DNA from 4 places in the Vibrio floridensis genome. Region 2 is predicted to be linked to each of the others. Evidence: predicted binding sites of a transcription regulator. Region 2 holds the regulator's gene; each other region holds the start of a gene.
The links. The regulator CRP, encoded in region 2, controls carbon source genes, mostly activating them, when cyclic AMP is high. The targets are predictions, from matches to a motif close to TGTGANNNNNNTCACA.
Positions count from the first base shown of each region.

Region 1 (4,214 bases), on a different contig from region 2:
TCGTTCTTTGTCTGCTTGTTGCAGCGCGGCATCACTGGCGGTGATATCTAACACGGTGCGATCGGTTTGCGCGTCGTAAAACTTCGCTTCGCTGGCTTCGCGATGAGCAAAGACAAACGGGAGAAAAACCAGATCGTACTCAAGCCCTTTTGATTTGTGGATGGTGACGATCTGCACCAAGTTCCGTTCCGATTCGAGACGTTGGATCTGCTCATCGCTGCCGCCAATACCATTGTGTGCATCACTGATTGATTGGGCAAACCAACGCAACAAACCGTGGTCGCTGTCGATCTCATTGCTTGCTTGCTGCAGCAGTTCCGCCAAATGCATCAGGTCAGTGAGTGTGCGCTCACCTTCTTGCTGAGTCAGCAGTCGCTCCGCAATATGGCGTTTGGCCATCACCGCTCGCAGCATCGGCATCACACCACGAGAAAGCCACAGCTTGCGGTATTCTTTAAACTCACTGAGCGCTTTTTCCCACGCATTTTCATCGTTATTCAATTTATCCAGACTGGCGGCATCAAGGGCAAACAGCTCACAAGCCAACGCTGCCCGCAATGCGCGATCGTCTTCACTGGTGAGCACCGCTTGCAATATGCGCTGAACATCTTGCGCGACGGGGCTGAGAAAAACGCTATCGCGGTTCGAAAGATAAACACTGGCGATGCCTTGCTTAGCAAGAGTTTGCTTGATCAGTCGGCCTTCGCTGCCGGTTCGTACCAACACCGCAATGTCACCCGCTTGAATAGCGTGCTGTTGCTCACCTTGCTGGAATGACGTCTGACCTTGCTGCGAAAGCGTCAGAATCCGCTGAATCTGACTCGCGGTCGCGTCGGCCATCACTTGCTGATACTCCCCTTTCGCCACGGGTTTTTCTTCGCACTCTTGTAACCAGTAAGTCAGAGCGGGCTGCTTTTGGCCTGCTATGTTCCAAATGCGTTGCTCCGCTTTGGGGCTAGCGTTGACAGGCAAGAAAGGGATGTCTTGATCATAAATAAACGGACTATCAGGCTGCTGAAATATCTGGTTCACCGCTGCAACCATTTCAGCACTGGAGCGCCAGTTTGTTCCCAAGGTGTAGTGGGCACTCACTTGGTTACGCGCTTTGATGTAAGTGAAGATGTCCGCCCCACGGAAGCCGTAAATCGCCTGCTTCGGGTCGCCGATCATAAATAGCCCAGTTTGTGGGTGATCCAAATAAATACGGCTAAAGATGCTGTATTGCAAAGGGTCGGTATCTTGGAATTCGTCAATCATGGCAACGGGGTAAAGCGTACGAATTCGACTTGCCAATAACTGCGCTTCATCTTGATCGATTGCCGCGGATAAACGCGTTAACAAATCGTCAAACGACAAACGCTGTTTCTGCTCTTTGGCTTTCGCCAGCCATACGCGACATTGCTCAATCGCGTGTGCCAACAATGGGGCTTTTAAGCTAGCCGGATTGGCCAAAAACGCGTCAATTTGCTCAAATAGCGGATGCGTTGGCGCAGTACCTTTGACTGTTTTAGCCAGCAGTTCGCTTTGTGCAAATTTGGCCAGCTTATCTGGGTAGTGGTAATCAAAGGTTTCGCTTTCCGCCCATCGACTCACCGTCTCTAACCACTCTGGTAGTGACTTTTTGGTGTAACTGCGTTTGTTGATATCGGATTGTTCTATGAGCGTTTGCAATTCAGGCTGCGCCGCTCGCCAAGCACTTTTTAGTTGCGTAATTTTTTGCAGGTTGTCTTGATGCAACGCCGCGAGATCGCCACTCATCGCGTTGACGCTCAGCGCCAATGGCGCACCAGTGAGATAGCGGCCAATGTCGCTCAACAACGCGGCGGGTGAGCCCCAAATCTGGCGCACCTCACCTGCCAATGCGGTGGGCAAGGGATAGAAATTGCGTCGCCAATAATCGGCCACCACTTGCGCTTTTAACTGACTTTCATCGGTGACAAATTCATTGTTAAAACGGCTGCCGGATTCAAACGCATTTTGCGTGAGCATCCGTTGGCAAAAACCGTGAATGGTGAACACCGCCGCTTCGTCCATCTGTCTTTCGGCTTGCAGCAAAATGGCGGCGGCCTGCTTGTGATCGGGAAAGTCACGCAGCAGCGGCTCAATGACGGGATCTTGGCTGTGTCCTCGAGCAAACGCCAAACGCGCATCGTGAATACGCGCACGAATGCGATCACGCAACTCACCTGTTGCGGCTTCGGTAAAGGTCACGACCAAGATTTGATCCACCGTCAGTGGGACTTGATGACGCGTCTCTTCACTGCCATGCCCAAGCAGTAAGCGTAAATACAATCCAGCAATGGTGAAAGTTTTACCTGTCCCCGCCGACGCTTCAATTAACCTTGCGCCATGCAATGGAAAGGTCATGGTTTGTAACGGGGTTGGCTCGGGCTTGTGCGTCATCTTGCTCAATTTCTCCGGATCATCTGCTGTTTGAACTGTGATCAAACATCAAAAACGCTATCAATTTGTCTAAAGTGTTTAAATATTAGGATGTTGTGGGATCTGACTCACGGAACATCCTCGCCGCACTGGGTAGTATGCGCCTCACGAGTTCAAAGGGTTCGACACGAACCACTCAACCGAATCATGGTCCCTCTGACCTTGTGGCCGTACAGCAAACGCCCTACACGATAATGATTTTCTGGCGGCCACCCTACTTCCTCTCCATTGCAGCGCTTTTTTTATCCCATTGTTGACTTTGAAGGGCATCGTTTATGCTTCCTCTGACGCATCCACGACGGACAATCTTGCCCCTTGCAGCACCAAACTACTCATCAAACGTACTTGATGGGCCAGTTGTTCATTCCATTTTGGCCAAATACGACTAATGTAGCTGTCAGCGCCTTCCCCTGCGCCCAAGAATCCATCATTGAAGGTGTCCGCCATTTTTTTCAACGCTTTCTCTTCGTCATCATTCCATTGCCCGCGGCTTATGCCAGCTTCGATGGCCGCCAATGCGGTTTTGGGGAAATACGCCAAAGGCTGGGTCATACCTTCGATATACAGGCGGATCAATTCGTTAAGCAACGATTTGGCTTGGCCAGCATCCGCCATCGCCGGGTATTTGAGGTGCACAACCCCCTCTTTCTTGTCGTAGCCAATCAAATGCGTCACTTTGGCAACGCCCATAGCCGACATCGAAAGGTGATCAATCCAACCCGCTAAGTAATCTTGAGAGCGAATTTTGCCACTACGATAACGTAATAGACCCGATTGATAGTGCTGCGTTAACCAACCGCTCAAATGAATCGTTTTGCCTTCGCCAAATGGCGTAAAAGTCAGATCCACTTCGAGATCATCCAAAGCAGCGTGAGATAGTCCGGTTAGTTTTTCTATTAATGCTTCAGCTTGCACGCGGTTGGTGTCAAATTCCAACTCACCAAAGGCGCCGATCGGCAACTTGCCCTGTGCACGCATTTCACTGCGTACACCCTCAATCAGCGGCTGTACCATGTCAGGCGTGCAGTTTTCATCCGATAAGAGACGATGCAACAACTGTTCACGCAATTGGAAGCTGTTGAGCCCATCCAACACAAACGGCTCTTCATCTGCCATCACGGCCATTGGTGGCTCGAAAACGACTTTCAAACGGCGATTGAAGAAGTACTGTACTGGCAGTCGCCAGAAACGTTGCAGTTCAACCAAATCCAGTTCAAGCGGGAACGTGGCACCCAGTAAATAATCGTCAAGGGCTTGATAAAATGGCGCACTTGGCTGCGATGGCACTTGGCCTTCGCTCTGCTGCTGGGCCGCTGGAATCCACTCTTTGGCATAGCTTTTCGCGTTGCTCAGAGGTTCACCTAAAAAAGCTTTGGGGCTAAATGGCACCATGGGATGCTCGCAGGTGATCGCCTTTAATAGGTGTGCACCGGATTCATCCACACCCAGATGCTCATCCCCCACTAAACAGTAGTTTTGCTGACAATACTCCATCAATTCAGCCACCAGCACCGACGGCACTTTCTCGGTGTTGTCTTGCACGGAACGTCCGACATAGCTGATGTAAACACTTTGCTGCGCAGACAACAGAGCTTCAAGGAACAAGTAGCGGTCATCGTCGCGGCGAGAGCGGTCACCCGCTCTGGCGCGGCCATGAATTAAATCGAATCCTTCCGGTGCCACACTGCGTGGATAGACGCCATCGTTCATCCCTAATAAACAGACGGTGCGAAATGGAATCGAACGCATCGGCATCAAGGTACAAAAATTCA
Region 1 is NZ_JAKGCY010000003.1:218,280-222,493, forward strand. Features, by position in the region: gene recB (exodeoxyribonuclease V subunit beta) at 1-2,403, opposite strand, end outside; gene recC (exodeoxyribonuclease V subunit gamma) at 2,716-4,214, opposite strand, start outside.
Region 1: a site for CRP is predicted at 2,500-2,515, ahead of recB (exodeoxyribonuclease V subunit beta). Genes of this name have one in related genera too.

Region 2 (4,214 bases):
CCGATGATGGTGAGTGGCAATATTTCGTTGACCATATTCGTGCTGGCATCGTCAATCGCAACCGTCAGCTAACGGGCGCGAGTGGTGATGCACCGTTTGGTGGCCCCGGTGCGTCGGGCAACTTGCGCCCAAGTGCGTACTACGCCGCGGATTACTGTGCCTATCCAATGGCTTCGATGGAAGGGGAGGAGACATTACTCCCTGCAACGTTAAGCCCAGGCATCGAACTGTAAAATAATAATAAGGGCGTGTTAGTCGCCCAAGGGTGCAGTGGGATCGAGCCTGAGTCACTGTGGCCCAACTATAAGTGAGGTTTTTTACACCTCGGTCATCGCCGTCACAGGTTGATGGCGATGTCGGTTGCACTCTGGACAGCAACCGCCATCGCCATTTTTCCATTTACGCTATAACCGACAACGTGAATCTACAACAACAAGGAGGCGTTATGACGCCAGCTGTTCTCTTTCAATCGCTATGGAATGACTATATTCAACGTTTGTGTCCTTCCGCTGCAAAAGTTCATCAACTGCTAGAAGAAGATGAGCCATTGATCAACGACCACATCGCTTTGCGCACATTTAATGTTGCTCCGCTGGGCATCGAGACGCTAGCCAAGCCATTTCTAGAGCTAGGCTATGTGGCGTGTGGTGATTACCTGTTTAAGAGCAAAAAGTTGATTGCCAAGCACTTTGAGCATCCCGACCCGACCCAACCTAAAGTGTTTATCAGCGCGCTAAAAGTGGATGAATGCTCGGAGGAGTTACAAGCCATCGTCGAAAAATTGGTGGAGCAAGTCGACGCTTCACGTCTAGAGGACAGCGCATTTTTACACGGTGGTCGTTTATGGGATCTGTCGTTTGCTGATTACCAAACCCTAGCAAAAGAAAGTGAATATGCGTCTTGGCTGGCGGCTCATGGCTATGGTGCCAATCACTTTACCGTCAGTGTCAATCAGCTCAAGGCGTTGGACTCGGTCAAAGGCGTGAATGATCACTTACGCAACGCAGGTTTTGTCATTAACGAAGTGGGTGGTGAAGTCAAAGGCTCACCTGAGGTGTTGCTCGAGCAATCCTCGACCATGGCCGACAAAGTGGCGGTGCACTTTAGCGAGGGCAGTGAGATCGTACCTGGTGGTTTCTACGAATTCGCCAAGCGTTACCCGATGGACAATGGTGAGCTTTACCCAGGGTTTGTGGAAGCGTCTGCCGATAAGATTTTCGAAAGCACCAATGGTTAACAGAATCGAGAACGGGCTGCGCCCTGAAGGTTCGAGAATGCTTTGCTGCGAGAGATTTTAATACTCGGAATCTGAGAGGGTTTAGTCTCGAAGGAGGAAGTTTGCTGCTGAAGCGTAGCGTTCTTGACTTCCAATACCTGTCTCTGTGAAACAAAAAAGCCACTCATGTTGCCATGAGTGGCTTTTGAAATTGTTCATCGTTAATGGAAATTAACGAGTACCGTAAACAACGATAGTCTTGCCGTGTGCAGAAATTAGGTTCTGCTCTTCTAGCATTTTCAGAATACGACCAACTGTCTCACGAGAACAGCCAACGATTTGACCGATTTCTTGACGAGTGATCTTGATCTGCATGCCATCTGGGTGCGTCATCGCATCAGGTTGTTTAGCAAGGTTGAGTAGAGTCTGAGCAATACGGCCAGTTACGTCTAGGAATGCTAAGTCACCCACTTTTTGGCTGGTCACTTGCAGACGGCTTGCCATCTGAGCTGACAGACGCATCAGAATATCAGGGTTAACCTGAATGAGCTGACGGAATTTCTTAAATGAGATTTCTGCTACTTCACAAGGAGATTTTGCGCGAACCCAAGCGGTACGCTCTTGGCCTTCTTCGAACAGGCCTAGTTCACCAATAAAGTCACCTTGATTTAGGTAAGAAAGGATCATTTCTTTACCTTCTTCATCCTTAATCAGTACCGCAACAGAACCTTTTACAATGTAGTAAAGTGTTTCTGCTTTTTCGCCCGCATGGATCAGCGTGCTTTTTGATGGGTACTTATGAATATGACAGTGTGAAAGAAACCACTCTAGTGTTGGATCGGTTTGAGGTTTACCTAGAACCATAATATCTCACTTCCTCTGCAGGGTACGCTTGCCGCTATCCATATTTTAGCGAAGCCTTAATATAGGCTTCCTAGAATAAGAGCTGTTAACTAAGGGTGCAAGCTATCTTGTGTTTCGGTTTGAAATAGTATCCTTTTTCGAAAACGATTTCTTGATTTTAATCGTGCCGAGTATCGGATTTTCTACGCAAAAATGTGCACATGATCACGGTATGAAAAGTAATCGTTCTCTTTGTCGAGTTTCTAACCAATTTTTCCCGTTTCAATCAATTGCTGTAGGATGGGTTGAACAATCAACTCCATGGCGAAACTCATTTTTCCTCCCGGTACCACGATGGTGTTGTGGCGCGACATGAACGAGCCATCAATCATCGCCAGTAGATACGGGAAGTCGACATTTTTGATCCCTCTTAGGCGAATCACCACAAAACTTTCATCCAAGCTGGGAATGCCCTTAGCGTTGAGCGGGTTGGAGGTATCGACCGTCGGGACTCGCTGAAAGTTGATGTGCGTACGAGAAAATTGCGGTGTGATGTAATTCAGATAGTCGTCCATTGAGCGTACGATTGAATCCATCACGGCCTCGCGTGAATGGCCGCGATCTCGCGTGTCACGAACGTATTTTTGAATCCACTCTAAGTTGACGATCGGCACCATGCCTATCAAGAAATCGACGTGTTGCGCGACATTCACTTCTCCATCCACCACGCCACCGTGCAGCCCTTCATAAAACAGCACATCGGTATTTTCTGGCAGCTTTTGCCATGGGGTAAAAGTGCCGGGCATTTGGTTATAGGGTACCGCTTCATCAAAGGTGTGCAGATAACGGCGAACTTCGCCCGTGCCGGATTTCCCATACTGGCGGAAAAACTCCGCCAGAGCCGGAAAGTCGTTGGCTTGAGGGCCGAAATAGCTGATATGACGACCTTGTTCCTTTGCCTTGCGAATTTCGACGTCCATCTCTGGACGGGTAAAACGGTGGAAACTGTCCCCTTCAACCCATGCCGGCTTAACGCTCATCATATTGAACATTTTGCGGAAGGCTTCGGAAGTGGTGGTGGTGCCGGCTCCTGACGAACCAGTCACGGCAATAATGGGATGTTTTGCTGACATGACAGACCTTGTCGTATTCAAACTTACCTGTTGGGCGGGAATCGGCCTCCCGCGGAGCAATCGTTTGTCCCACTATAGCACGTTCACTTTGCTTGTCATGGGATAGGATTCGGTAAAGTGTGGCGCAGCTAGAATTTTTGTTTTAACTGAATATCCACGGTTTCGTGTAACTCAGAGAAAACCACCACCGCTTCGCCGCATTCCAACTGCTGCTGTACTTGAGTGATTTTTTCTTCTAGTGAGTATTCACTTTCACCGTAATCGGTGCCTTCACGCAGCACAAACTCGCGAATCAAATTGCTCAGTGCCTCAGGGCTGATTTGTTGCCATGGAACGATCATAAATACCTCTTTATTCTATGCTCGTGAGTGGATTTTTCGGTCGACAGGGGCGCTATTATCCAGAAACCGCCATACTTTCATAGTAGGCGGGCAGCGCTTCTTCTAGCCAAAATCGCGGTTGCAGGGCGGTTCCGCTGAGAAAGCCGACATGACCACCGTGATCAAACAGTCGATAGTCGATGTTGTCTGGGAGCACAAACTTAGGGATCACTGCGTCGGTCATAAAGGGATCGTCTTTCGCGTGAATGATTTGGGTTGGAATGCGAATATCGCGCAGTTTGTTGAGCCCAGAGCACTGCTGATAGTAATCGGCGGCATCTTGGAAGCCGTGCAGCGGGGCAGTGATCAAGTCGTCAAAATCGTACAGTCGTGTTACTCGTTTAATGGCTTGATAGGAAAGATCGAGTTCGCCAGCCAGCAAATGGTGCTTACGCAGTGCATTGCGTTTGAGCGAGGAGAGTAAGTAGCGACGATAGACGCGCGAAAACCCTTGCTCAATACGTTGCGAACAAGCGGACAAATCAAGCGGTGCAGAGACGATGGTCGCCGCATCCAGCCGTTCGTCTCCCTGATACTTGGCCAAGTAGTTGGCCAGCATATTGCCTCCCAAGGAGATACCCACGGCGACTTTGACCGTGTGAGGAAACGCGTCGTGCAAATGCGCAAGAAACAGTCTGGCAT
Region 2 is NZ_JAKGCY010000012.1:103,307-107,520, forward strand. Features, by position in the region: gene astD (succinylglutamate-semialdehyde dehydrogenase) at 1-233, shown strand, start outside; gene LZU85_RS16410 (DUF1338 domain-containing protein) at 446-1,237, shown strand; gene crp (cAMP-activated global transcriptional regulator CRP) at 1,448-2,080, opposite strand; gene LZU85_RS16420 (phosphoribulokinase) at 2,323-3,192, opposite strand; gene LZU85_RS16425 (YheU family protein) at 3,321-3,533, opposite strand; gene LZU85_RS16430 (hydrolase) at 3,589-4,214, opposite strand, start outside.

Region 3 (4,214 bases), on a different contig from region 2:
TCGAAGTAAGCCTTTTTGTAGGCTACGAGTGGTACTTTTAACCCGTTTCAATGCCGTCATGACCGGATATAAGAACTGATCGCAAACCACCGTAAATGGATACTCTTTCAGCACCGTATTTAACACCGACTCAGCCTTACCTGCGTTCAGTACAGACAGAGCCGACAACATTCGTTCAACTTCATCTAACTCACGACTCTCCACCGCAAATGCGCCTTCGGCGTCGGGATTTGCCAGCAGATCTTTCACCTTGCCGATGGCAATGCCTTTGGCGAGCCAACCCTGAATCTCGCGAATCATCTCAATATTGTCTTCGCTGTAGAGTCGATGCCCTTTTTCAGTACGCTCTGGCTGGACCAAATTGTAACGTCTTTGCCAGGCTCGTAGCGTCACAGGTTTTACCCCTGTTAACTCTGACACTTCGCGAATGGCATACAGTTTTTTGTCCATTGGTTGTTTACAATCCATAACGCAGTTTCAACTCCTGGGGATAAGGTTTGAGGTATTTTTGGCTTTCCAAATAGCCATCAGGATGGGTATTGAGATAGTGGCGAATCAGAGTCAATGGTGCCAACAGCGGCAGCATACCTGTGCGGTAATCTTGTATCACTTGCGCCAACTCGCTTTTCTGCTCTTTGTTCAGTGCCGTTTTAAAATAGCCTTGAACATGCATTAACACATTGGTGTTGTTTTTGCGGCTTGCTCGACGGGTTAGCGCGGCCATCAAACCTTGACGGTATTCAACAACAAACTCGTTGATATCATAATCAGCGATTTTGGCGACCAAACGGCCCAAGGATTTGTAAGACTCTGGATGATGCGCCATGAGAGTCAACTTATACCTAGAGTGGAAATCTACCACGCTCTTTCGTGATAAGTGACGCATGACACTGCTGTTGAAATCATGTAGGCAGTAGACTCGAGTAATAAAATTCTCTTTTAATACTGGATCATTGAGGCGACCGTCTTCCTCAACCGGAAGCCAAGGCATCTTGCGCATCAGCACTTGCGTATACAGACCAACACCTTCTTTCTCCGCTCCATGGGCTTTGTATATCTTCACCTTCTCCATGCCACAGGTCGGTGATTTCGCACAAACAATGTAGCCACACAACTCTTGGGCTTGCAGTGCGTCGACTTGCTGTTCTGAATAGGCAAGCATTTCTTGGGTGTATTCTTTGTCAGGGTTCTTTGTTTCTACCATTGAGATTCGTTCTTCATTCGAAATTAGACGAATCGTGGGGCGAGGCACAGGCATCCCCATACCGACTTCTGGACAGACAGATACAAACTCAAAGTGAGGCATCAGTTCGTTGACCACAAACCGACTCTGCTTATGGCCGCCGTCAAAACGAACTTGGCTACCGAGCACACATGCACTGATTCCAACTTTAATTCCTGAAGAGTTCATCGCAATCACCTTGTACAAAAATATTTGTTGTATAGGTATAGCACTCACAAATGGGTTGTACAAATATTTTTTTCGTACAACACATGCAAAATTTCCACAATTAGCGTTACTAAAGCATGTCATTAGTTAGCAAGTTGTAACGAGCAGGATAAAAATGCGACATACAAAAGCTTTACAATGCACTGATGACCAAGGGTGAGAAAAGGCAAATCGATTGCCTATTGAGTTTCAACATTTTTAGTTATCAATAGGGGTTATAAATGTATAATCAGGAGCTTTTGTGAGCCACCTCTCATGGAATGGCGAATTATCTAGCTAGTATTGCCTCAACGAACGAAAACAGTTTCAACAGAATTGGTAATTTGACTCTGTTTTTGATGACAATTACCTCAATAGAAATATTGGAGAATACTATGGCAACCCCACACATCAACGCACAACCAGGTGATTTCGCAGAAACCGTACTGATGCCAGGCGATCCGCTACGCGCTAAGTACATCGCAGAAACTTTCTTGGAAGATGTAAAACAAGTTTGTGACGTTCGTAACATGTTCGGCTTCACTGGCACTTACAAAGGTAAAAAAGTGTCTGTTATGGGCCACGGTATGGGTATCCCATCTGCATGTATCTATGTTCACGAGCTGATCGCTGAGTACGGCGTAAAAAATGTTATCCGCGTTGGTAGCTGTGGTGCAGTGCGCGACGACGTTAACCTGATGGACGTTGTGATCGGCATGGGTGCTTCGACGGATTCTAAAGTAAACCGTATCCGCTTTAACGATCACGATTTCGCTGCACTGGCGGATTACGGTCTGTTGGAAGAAGCGGTGAAACAAGCACGTGCGCAAAACGTACCAGTAAAAGTCGGTAACGTATTCTCAGCGGATCTTTTCTACACACCAGAAGCAGACATCTTCGAGAAGATGGAAAAACTAGGCATCCTAGGTGTGGATATGGAAGCAGCAGGCATCTACGGTGTGGCTGCGGATCTAAAAGCAAAAGCACTGACTATTCTGACTGTTTCTGACCACATCATCCGTGGCGAGAAACTAAGCTCTGAAGATCGTCAGAAGTCGTTCAACGACATGATGAAAGTTGCTCTAGAAACAGCAATCAATCTATAAGTTTTTAGGCTGGGTTCGCCCAGCCATCCGAATAATCCTGAGGGGGCGATCGTGTCTAACGGCGAACTGCCAAAAGACGCAGATGGGTTACAACTCAACTTTTGTAAAACATTGGCGTGTGACAACTTTGGTCTGAGCGATGCAAAACGGTATGTTTTGCAACATGCGAATCCTAAGCGTCCAGCGATGGTCTGTCGTGAATGTGGAGCTTTCCCCCCCTTACTTAACAACCGTGAAGTGTTGAATGAGCTGCATCGCTTACGTCAACTTCACAGTGATGGTTTGCCAGCGTGTCGCAACGATGACTGCGCAAACTTTGGCCTTTCCGTTCACACCCACAAGCATCTCTACCATGCCTTTGGCTACAGTGGTGATCGCCAACGCTATCGCTGCAAATCCTGTCAATCAACGTTTGTCGATAAGTGGTCTGGCGCCAACAAAAAGCTTCAGTTTCAAGAAAACTTGATGGGCCTGTTGTTCACCGGTTATTCGGTACGCGAGATTTGCCGTAAACTGGCCATCAACCCAAAAACGTTTTATGACCATGTTGAACACATTGCCAGCCGTTGCCGCCGTAAATTGGCAACGATTGATGCGCGATGGGTCAATCATGCGCTCAATTACGAACTCGCATCTCATTACCAACGCTTGCAACCCAATAGCGACAATGGTGTGTATTGGATGGCTACAGGTGATGCGCATTCTGGCTATATTCTTTGCCAACATGTGAACTACTCTGCCAAAGAAGAGCCATTAGGTACGGTTGATCACAACCCCTATGAAGCGGTTTCACGCTTTGTTTCGCCGCAGTATACCGCTGAGGCAAAAGAGCCTGAAAACACACCGTCTGATTATCTGCGTGAACGTATTGACCAGAAATACCAAACCATTTTGGCCCGCGGCAACGTTGAAGATCCTATGGGAAATATGGCGACCTTCAACTACCCGACGAAAGGAGCCGTAGTTCGTCCGCCTTACACCTCTTATGCGCATTATTTGCATGTGCTGGACATGTGTAATGAAGCCGGACGCGTCTCACTTTACATGCCACAAGATCCTCTATTGCGCTCTGCGGCACTGAGTGTTTGCCTCCCTCGAATTCAAAGTCAAAATGTTGACCTACTTTATGTTGAAGAAGACAAAGGCTGGGACCGTGATCAGCCATACGAAAAGTTTGACATTGTCTACATGAGTTGGTGGCGAGATCGCTGGGCTATCGCCAATCAAGGCAGAAAATTGAAAGGTATCTGCTATTTAGCTGGCAATAAAAACTTACCAGAACAGTGGTTTAATAGTGCAACCACACGAAATATCTCTTTCTATCAGTCACGTTTTCATTTGCTTTTTGAAGGTTTCGTTAATGAGCCAAGGAGAAAGTTAAGGCCCGGAGGCGTCTTGCCATTACTGGACATTTTCCGAGCTTGGCATAATTTGTGCTATCAAGATAAACATGGACAAACGCCAGCGCAGCGTCTAGGTGTTACTAAAAGCCCATTGACGATTAAACAGCTTTTGTCCTAAATGCAGTCTCACTAATCAGGGCTGAGAATGTGAAACGACACCCAATATTGATATTCACTTACCATCCCATCATCGAATTTTAATCAACGGATGATGCGAAAATGCGAAACGTCAATATAATGAGTGTGTTGTACGCCAAGTGAATCGCACGGATGTAA
Region 3 is NZ_JAKGCY010000005.1:109,539-113,752, forward strand. Features, by position in the region: gene LZU85_RS10385 (MerR family transcriptional regulator) at 1-468, opposite strand, end outside; gene LZU85_RS10390 (YbgA family protein) at 458-1,411, opposite strand; gene deoD (purine-nucleoside phosphorylase) at 1,825-2,535, shown strand; gene LZU85_RS10400 (IS1 family transposase) at 2,587-4,056, shown strand.
Region 3: a site for CRP is predicted at 1,691-1,706, ahead of deoD (purine-nucleoside phosphorylase). Genes of this name have one in related genera too.

Region 4 (4,214 bases), on a different contig from region 2:
TATCATAGATACCGTCTGGGGGCGTGATGTTGTCGGCTCCTACATGTTGACCGTTCGTGTCGAGGCGATGGAGCGAAGTGGTTTGCTAAAAGACATCACCACCATGTTGGCGAATGAGAAAATCAAAATCATCAGCATGAAGAGTCGGCTTGATTACCGCACCCATCTCAATGTGATGGATTTCGAACTCGAAGTGACCAACATTGAAGTGCTGACTCGCATCATGAAACGTGTTGAGCAGATCAAGGATGTGATGTTGGTAAAACGCCTAGGCTAACTTTCAAGTCGTACTTGCTGTTTTTACTGCGTTAACTTCGCTTTCTCGCTCAATCACATGGTGAACCATGCTCAGGAGCCTCGAAAGCTTGTTGCCTTGTCAAAACAACAATTACTTAGTGAAAGGCGAGTATTGATAAAAATCCACGCAGTGTTGTAAGCGAAGTAATTTAAGGTGAGTGGTTTTGACTACTCACCTTTTTCTTTAGATAGAAAGGGTTAAGGAACAGAAAATGAGTCATCCAATTGAACAATTAGAGCAAATCATGGCGAAGCTGCGTGACCCGCAAAGTGGTTGCCCTTGGGATTTAAAACAGAGTTTCGACACCATTGTTCCTCACACGATCGAAGAAACGTACGAAGTGGTGGATGCGATTCATAATCGCGATTGGCCTAATTTGCAGGAAGAGTTGGGCGATCTGTTGTTCCAGGTGATTTTCTACAGCCAGTTAGCAAAAGAGCAGGGGTTGTTTGATTTTTCCGCAGTGGTAGAGACCGTGAACGAAAAACTGACCCGCCGTCATCCCCATGTCTTTGGTCAAGTCGAATTTGAGACAGAAGCAGAAATAAAAGCCAATTGGGAAGCGGAAAAGGCCAAAGAGAAGGCGCAAGTAGGCAAAAATGAGCAAAGTATTCTAGACTCAATACCAAACTCTCTACCTGCATTAATGCGTGCTACAAAGATTCAGAAAAAATGCGCTCATTATGGTTTTGATTGGGATTCACTCGGACCTGTGGTCGACAAAGTCAAAGAAGAAATTGAGGAAGTGGTGGAAGAGGCGCTTCAAGTCGATGTCGATGAGGAAAAAGTGGAGCTTGAACTGGGGGATCTGCTGTTCGCCACCGTCAACTTAGCGCGTCATTTGCAGGTCAATCCAGAAGCGGCATTGAGCAAAGCTAATCTCAAGTTTTCTAATCGATTCAAGCAAGTAGAGCAAGGCGTGCACGCAAAAGGTAAGAAGCTTGAAGAGTGCGATTTAGCAGAGTTGGATGCCATTTGGGATCAAGTGAAGCGCGCGGAACGCAGTCAAGCTGCCGAGTAGAAATTTGAGACACATTTGACTCAACTATTTTTTATTCAACTCGATTGGTGTTTATCCACTTTGATTTGAAGCAAAAAATAAAAAATTGGCGTGTGATAGATTTCACGTTGTGGCGGTTAGGGTCTTCTGGTATATTTTCGTCCCGTCCAGAAGAAATCCGTTTCCCTCATTCAACCAATTTCAGGTTAAACATGACGACAAATTACATTTTTGTTACTGGCGGGGTTGTATCCTCTCTAGGTAAAGGTATTGCAGCAGCATCTCTTGCAGCGATTTTAGAAGCTCGTGGTCTTAAAGTGACTATGATGAAGCTTGACCCTTACATCAACGTTGATCCAGGCACAATGAGCCCAACTCAACATGGTGAAGTGTTCGTTACAGAAGATGGCGCCGAAACAGACCTAGACCTTGGTCACTACGAGCGTTTCATCCGCACTAAGATGACTAAGCGCAACAACTTCACTGCAGGTCGTGTTTACTCAGACGTTCTCGCGAAAGAGCGTCGCGGTGACTATCTAGGTGCAACTATCCAAGTTATCCCTCATATCACAAACGATATCAAAGACCGCGTGATCAATGGTTCTCAAGGTCATGACGTTGCGATCGTTGAAGTGGGTGGTACTGTTGGTGATATCGAATCTCTACCATTTATGGAAGCGATTCGTCAGCTAGCCGTTGAAATCGGCCGTGAACGCGCTATGTTCATGCACCTAACACTTGTTCCTTACCTTGCAGCCGCAGGCGAAGTGAAAACAAAACCGACTCAGCACTCTGTTAAAGAGCTGCTATCAATCGGTATCCAGCCAGATATCCTAGTTTGCCGCTCAGATCGCATGATCCCAGCGAACGAGCGTAAGAAGATTGCGCTGTTCTGTAACGTTCCTGAGAAAGCGGTAATCTCCATGAAGGACGTAGATTCTATCTACAAGATCCCTCAACTGATCAAATCTCAAGGTCTTGATGATCTCGTTTGTGCACGTTTCGGCATTTCTGCGCCAGAAGCGGATCTGTCTGAATGGGAACAGGTGATTTACGAAGAAGCGAACCCAACTGGTGAAGTTACTATCGGTATGGTGGGTAAATACATCGAACTACCTGATGCGTATAAATCAGTAAACGAAGCGCTTAAACATGCAGGTTTGAAAAATCGCTTGAGCGTTAACATTAAATATGTAGACTCTCAGGACGTAGAAACCAAAGGCGTTGAAGTTCTGCAAGGACTTGACGCAATCCTTGTACCTGGTGGTTTTGGCGACCGTGGTATCGAAGGCAAGATTCTTGCGGCGAAATACGCTCGTGAGAACAAGGTTCCTTATCTAGGTATTTGCTTAGGTATGCAAGTGGCACTGATTGAATACGCGCGCAACGTTGCGGGTATGGAAGGTGCACATTCAACAGAATTTAACAAAGACACCAAGTACCCTGTGGTAGGTTTGATCACGGAATGGGTGGACAGTGAAGGTAACGTGGAAGAACGTACTGAATCGTCAAATCTTGGTGGTACGATGCGTCTAGGTTCGCAACTATGTCACCTAGCGAAAGGCACTAAAGCTCGTGAGCTATACGGTAGCGATACGATCCATGAACGTCACCGCCACCGTTACGAAGTGAACAACAATCTTCGTCCACAAATTGAAAAAGCAGGCCTAAAAGTATCTGGTCTGTCTGCGGACAAGAAACTGGTTGAGATGATCGAGAACCCGAACCACCCATGGTTTGTGGCTGCTCAGTTCCACCCAGAGTTCACTTCTACGCCACGTGACGGTCACCCACTGTTCTCTGGCTTTATTAAAGCAGCGGGTGAAAACGCGCGCGGCGAACTGAAGTAAAAGGATACGGGCGGTTGCAAAGGTTGTGCTGCCGCCCTTTAAATTTGACATTTATATTTGAACGAGAGGAAACATTAATGTCTAAGATCGTTAAAGTTCTAGGTCGTGAAATCATCGACTCACGTGGTAACCCAACTGTTGAAGCTGAAGTACACCTAGAAGGCGGTTTCGTAGGTATGGCGGCAGCTCCATCTGGCGCATCTACTGGTTCTCGCGAAGCGCTTGAGCTACGTGACGGTGACAAAGCACGTTTCCTAGGTAAAGGTGTTCTTAAAGCGATTGAAGCGGTAAACGGTGCAATCGCTGACGCTCTAGTTGGTAAAGATGCGAAAGATCAAGCAGCGATCGACGCTATCATGATCGAGCTAGACGGTACTGAAAACAAATCTAAGTTTGGTGCGAACGCAATCCTAGCTGTTTCTCTAGCTAACGCTAAAGCAGCGGCTGCTTCTAAAGGCATGCCTCTATACGAGCACATCGCTGAGCTAAACGGTACTGCTGGTCAGTTCTCTATGCCTCTACCAATGATGAACATCATCAACGGTGGTGAGCACGCTGACAACAACGTTGACATCCAAGAGTTCATGATCCAACCAGTTGGCGCAAAAACTCTGAAAGAAGCAGTTCGCATGGGTGCGGAAGTATTCCACAACCTAGCTAAAGTTCTTAAGTCTAAAGGCTACAACACTGCAGTTGGTGACGAAGGTGGTTTCGCTCCTAACCTTAAGTCTAACGCTGAAGCGCTAGAAGTTATCGCAGAAGCAGTTGCAGCTGCGGGTTACGTGCTAGGTAAAGACGTTACTCTTGCTATGGACTGTGCAGCATCTGAGTTCTTCGACAAAGAAGCTGGCATCTACAACTTGAAAGGTGAAGGCAAAACGTTCACTTCTGAAGAGTTCAACCACTACCTAGCTGGTCTAGTTGAGCAATTCCCAATCGTATCTATCGAAGATGGTCTAGACGAGTCTGATTGGGCTGGTTTCGCACACCAAACTCAACTTCTAGGCGACAAGATCCAACTAGTTGGTGACGATCTATTCGTTACAAACACTAAGATCCTAGCTGA
Region 4 is NZ_JAKGCY010000008.1:16,491-20,704, reverse strand. Features, by position in the region: gene relA (GTP diphosphokinase) at 1-277, shown strand, start outside; gene mazG (nucleoside triphosphate pyrophosphohydrolase) at 510-1,319, shown strand; gene LZU85_RS13145 (CTP synthase) at 1,511-3,148, shown strand; gene eno (phosphopyruvate hydratase) at 3,226-4,214, shown strand, end outside.
Region 4: a site for CRP is predicted at 1,411-1,426, ahead of LZU85_RS13145 (CTP synthase). Genes of this name have one in related genera too.